DNA from 2 places in the Limibacillus halophilus genome. Region 2 is predicted to be linked to the other one. Evidence: predicted binding sites of a transcription regulator. Region 2 holds the regulator's gene; the other holds the start of a gene.

Region 1 (2,202 bases), on a different contig from region 2:
CCGGCTATCGCCCGCAGAAGGGTCGTCTTTCCACAACCGGAAGGACCGAGAAAACAAACGAATTCGCCGGGGTATATCTCCAGCGAGATTTCTTTAAGTGCAACGAACTCTCCGAAGCGTTTTATGACATTTTCGATGCGCAGGAAGGGTTCTTGTGTGGAGAGTTTTGCTTTACTCATACCTGCGGTTTCGGCTACGGCCATGTATTCCGCTCCTGAGGTTCCGGCGTTAAGAAATGAATGGCGGGGACGCCTGCGAACAGGCGCCCCCTGGCTGTCACGTTGAGAACCGACGGTCCCCTTTCGCTATACTCAGCTCTTGGGCTCCGACTTGCTGTCGTAGCGCGTCTGCCATTCCTTCAGAATCCGCTCGCGATTACGAGCAGCGAACTCGAAGTCGTTGTCGATCATGGCTTCCAGGATACCGTCTGGGAAATGCTCGACCGGCTTGGCCAGCGAGGGGATGCCGACGACGGCATAGCCTTCGTTGTACATCTTCATCGCGTCTTCGGTAATGAGCCAGTCCATGAGCGTCTTGGCGGCGTCCATGTGATCCGTACCCTTAACGATTGCCGCCGCTTCCATGTCCCAACCGATACCCTCGGAAGGAATCACAACCTCAAGCGGGGCGCCCTCGGCTTTGGACTTCGCGCCACGGAAGGCGAAGGACACGCCGATGGCGATTTCGCCGCGAGCAGCGTCCTTGCAGGGCTTGGAGCCGGAGTGCGTGTAGTAGCGGATGTTTTCATGGAGCTTGTCCATATAGGCCCAGCCACCATCTTCGCCGAACATCTGGAGCCAGCTGGAAACGTCCAGGAAGCCCGTGCCCGAAGAGTTCGGGTTCGGCATGGAAACGTGACCCTGATAGACCGGCTTGGTCAGATCTTCCCAAGATGTGGGAACCGGCAGGCCGTTCTTCTCGCCTTCGACGGTGTTGAAGCAGATGGCCGCGACCCAGGCGTCCATGCCCACCCAAGCCGGCGGATTGGCTTTATCCCGGAATTTTGGATCGAGCTTTTCCACACCCTTGGGCGCGTAGGGCTCAAGCATGCCCTCACTCTTCATCAGAAGCAGCGACGTAGCGGCCAAGCCCCAAATTACATCGGCTTGGGCATTGTCCTTCTCAGCCAAAAGCTTGGCCGTGATGATGCCCGTCGAATCGCGCACCCACTTAACTTCGATATCCGGATGGGCCGCGTTGAAGCGCTCGGCATATTTCTGCAAGTCCTCGGCTTCGATGGCCGTATAGACGGTCAACGCCTCCGCTTTGGCGGCGGTGCTGAGCATCATGGACATGGCCAGGGCGGTGAATGCTCCCCCCAGCAAACTACGATGAGATAATTTCATGTCAGAAGACCTCTTCCCTGTGGTGAATTTCGTTGATTTGCCTTTTTAGAATCCGAACTCTATCGGTTTCGCGGCAAAATTATTACAGAAATATTACACCGCCGTCACGTATCGTAACAATCTTCTTCTGGGCGAGACGGCCTGACTCAATTCGGATACCTAAAGAAGCAAGCGAGGTATCGTATCGCGCCAACGCCGCACCAAGACTTCGCGATCGCCTTCGTAGGCCTCCAAGGTTGTATCGAAGACGAAAAGCTCACCGTCGGTCGTAGCCTCAACTTGAATCTCGGTACGGACCTCCCAGTCGCCGCGCTTGCGCCAGCTCGTGAAATGCAGATCCGCAGTAGCCGTTGTCGGATCCTCCGGAGAAATCGACCAGGTTTCCCGACGCACCTCTTGCTGCAGCAACCCGTGGTCCGGCAACTCCTCCACGCCGCTGTCCTCCAGGATACAGTATCGGGTCACGTTGCTATTGAGGTCGCGTTCAATCCAGCGCCGGTTCTGCTTGGGCTCACAAATTTTGTAAGTTGGAACAGGCGGAAGTTCGGGCTCTTCGAAGTCATAGCGATCATCGCAAACGGTGCGACAGGGCAAGGTCAGACGCGCCGCCGCACCTAACTCCAGCGTTGCGGTTACGGCCGTCGGCGGCGGTTGAATGAGAGGCCAGTAGGCGGTGGAGATTGCCAGTTGCAAACGATGCCCCGCCAAAAAGCGATGCCCGCATTCATCAAGCACGATCTGTAGGTCTTCGACTTGACCGGGGACCATTGGCTCCGGCGTTTCATTGCCGCGCCGGTGCGTGAGATTGAGGACACCCCATGAAACGCGGTGTGCCGCACCGTCCGGCGCCAAATCG
Region 2 (2,202 bases):
CTTGGCGATCACAGCGCGCGGCGAGGGCAGGATCGTGCGTGATCAACAAAAGAGTCGTGCCTTGCTCGCGTTGCAAAGTGAAAAGCAGCTCTATCACCTGACGCCCCGTCTCGCCGTCCAGATTGCCTGTTGGCTCGTCGGCCAACAGCAGTCGCGGGCCTGAGGCAAACGCGCGCGCCAGAGCTACACGCTGCTGCTCACCGCCGGAAAGCTGCCAGGGGAAATGTGTAAGGCGCTGACCGAGCCCAACTTGCTCCAATACCTCGGCTGCGCGCGCAAAAGGGTCAGGTGCTGCCGCGAACTCGAGGGGCACCGCGACATTCTCCAGGGCGTTCATCGTTGGAATCAGGTGAAAATCCTGGAAAACGATGCCGATACGATCACGGCGAAAGCGCGCGAGCGCGTCTTCATTGAGATTCGTCAAATCGGTTCCATCGATTTGAACTCGGCCCGCAGTTGCCCGCTCCAGCCCAGCGATCAACATCATCATGGAGGACTTGCCGGACCCGGACGGCCCCACGATGCTCACCGTTTCGCCGGCCTCGATTTCGAGGTCGAGCCCGCGCAATATCTCCACCGGGCCGGAGGCCGCCGACAGGGTCAAACGAACGCCTTCCAACTGAATTACCTTTGATTCTTCCATAACGGATCTCACGGCGTTCGCTCCCAAATAAAGACCCTAACGATTTGGGCGCGAGGTCCGCTAAATCAAGCGGCTATTTCATGGCTATCGCGTCACCGTCTGTCATGGGCTTGTCGAGAGCATAGCCCGCCGCCCTGACCGTGCGGATCAAATCGGCCTCGTCGCCCTCGTTCAATGCCTTGCGCAAACGCCTGATGTGCACATCCACCGTACGCGGCTCAACGTAGACATCGTGTCCCCAAACGGCATCGAGAAGCTGCTCCCGGCTAAATACGCGCCCCGGGTGCTGCAACAGATGGCGCAAGAGCCGATACTCGGTCGGGCCGAGATGAACGTTGCGGCTTCCACGCCGGACCCTATGCGCAACGAGATCCATGATCATGTCTTCGAACTCAAGAGTATCCGCCGCCAAGGCCGGCTGCGCCCGACGCATGACCGCCCGCAATCGGGCGACCAGCTCCGCAGGGGAGAACGGTTTGGTAATATAATCGTCCGCGCCGCTGTTGAGCCCGCGAACCTTGTCGCCCTCTTCGCCACGCGCCGTCAGCATCACCACGGGCACATCTTTGGTATCCGGCCTGCGACGGAGTTGGCGGCACACTTCGATGCCCGATGTCAGGGGCAACATCCAGTCGAGCAGAATGATATCCGGCGTTTCCTCCTTGACCATAACCAAGGCTTCTTCACCGTCACGGGCCGCCGCCGTTCGGTATCCCTCGCGCTCCAGGTTGTAGCGCAGCAATGTCACCAAGGCGTCTTCGTCCTCAACGATGAGCACCAGCGGTTTGACGGCCTGCGAAGCGTTCCGTTCAAGCATCGTGGTTCCCACCCTCCGCCTCCTGGCTGTCTTGCGTGAATACAGTGTAGCTCGTGGTATCGCCTTTGGGGCGCCCTTCGGTCAGATGCTTGCCTGTCACCAGAAAAGTCACGACCTCGGCGATGTTAGTCGCATGATCGCCGATACGTTCGATATTCTTGGCGATGAACAGCAGGTGTGTACAGGTCGTGATTGAGCGAGGGTCTTCCATCATGTAGGTGAGAAGTTCGCGGAACAGGCTGGTGTACATCTCGTCCACTTCTTCGTCCCGTCGCCACACCTCCGCCGCGCGCTCGACATCGCGTTCCACATAGGCATCGAACACATCCTTGATGGAGGTTTCGACAAGCTGCGCCATACGCGGGATCGCGTACAGCGGTTTGATTGGCGGCAGTTGGTTGAGCGCCAGTGTGCGTTTGGCGATATTCCGGATGTAGTCGCCGATCCGTTCCGCGTCGGAGGAAATTTTCAGGGCGGAGATTACATCGCGAAGGTCGATAGCCATTGGCTGGCGAAGCGCCAGCAGCCGGACCACCATTTCGTCGACCTGGTGCTCCAGTCTGTCCAGTTCGGCGTCGTTTGCGACCACTTTCCCGGCCAGGTCGGAGTCACGCCTCACCAGCGCCTGAATCGATAGCGAAAGCTGGCTTTCGGCTATCCCGCCCATCCGCACGATCGACTGCGTCAGCAGATCCAACTGCTCGTCGAAAGACCTGACGATATGATCCTTGTGCTCGTTGCC

What was found. Region 2 encodes PhoB, which activates phosphate uptake and scavenging genes when phosphate is short. Its sites were predicted from a motif close to TNTCATAAAACTGTCA; they were not measured.
Region 1: a site for PhoB is predicted at 1,429-1,444, ahead of FHR98_RS05780 (putative 2-aminoethylphosphonate ABC transporter substrate-binding protein). Genes of this name have one in related genera too.

What each region holds. Positions count from the first base shown of each region.
Region 1 covers NZ_JACHXA010000002.1:563,109-565,310, forward strand. Annotated here, with positions in the region: gene FHR98_RS05775 (putative 2-aminoethylphosphonate ABC transporter ATP-binding protein) at 1-203, opposite strand, end outside; gene FHR98_RS05780 (putative 2-aminoethylphosphonate ABC transporter substrate-binding protein) at 312-1,346, opposite strand; gene FHR98_RS05785 (CocE/NonD family hydrolase) at 1,506-2,202, opposite strand, start outside.
Region 2 covers NZ_JACHXA010000001.1:386,417-388,618, reverse strand. Annotated here, with positions in the region: gene FHR98_RS01780 (ABC transporter ATP-binding protein) at 1-643, opposite strand, end outside; gene phoB (phosphate regulon transcriptional regulator PhoB) at 717-1,460, opposite strand; gene phoU (phosphate signaling complex protein PhoU) at 1,453-2,202, opposite strand, start outside.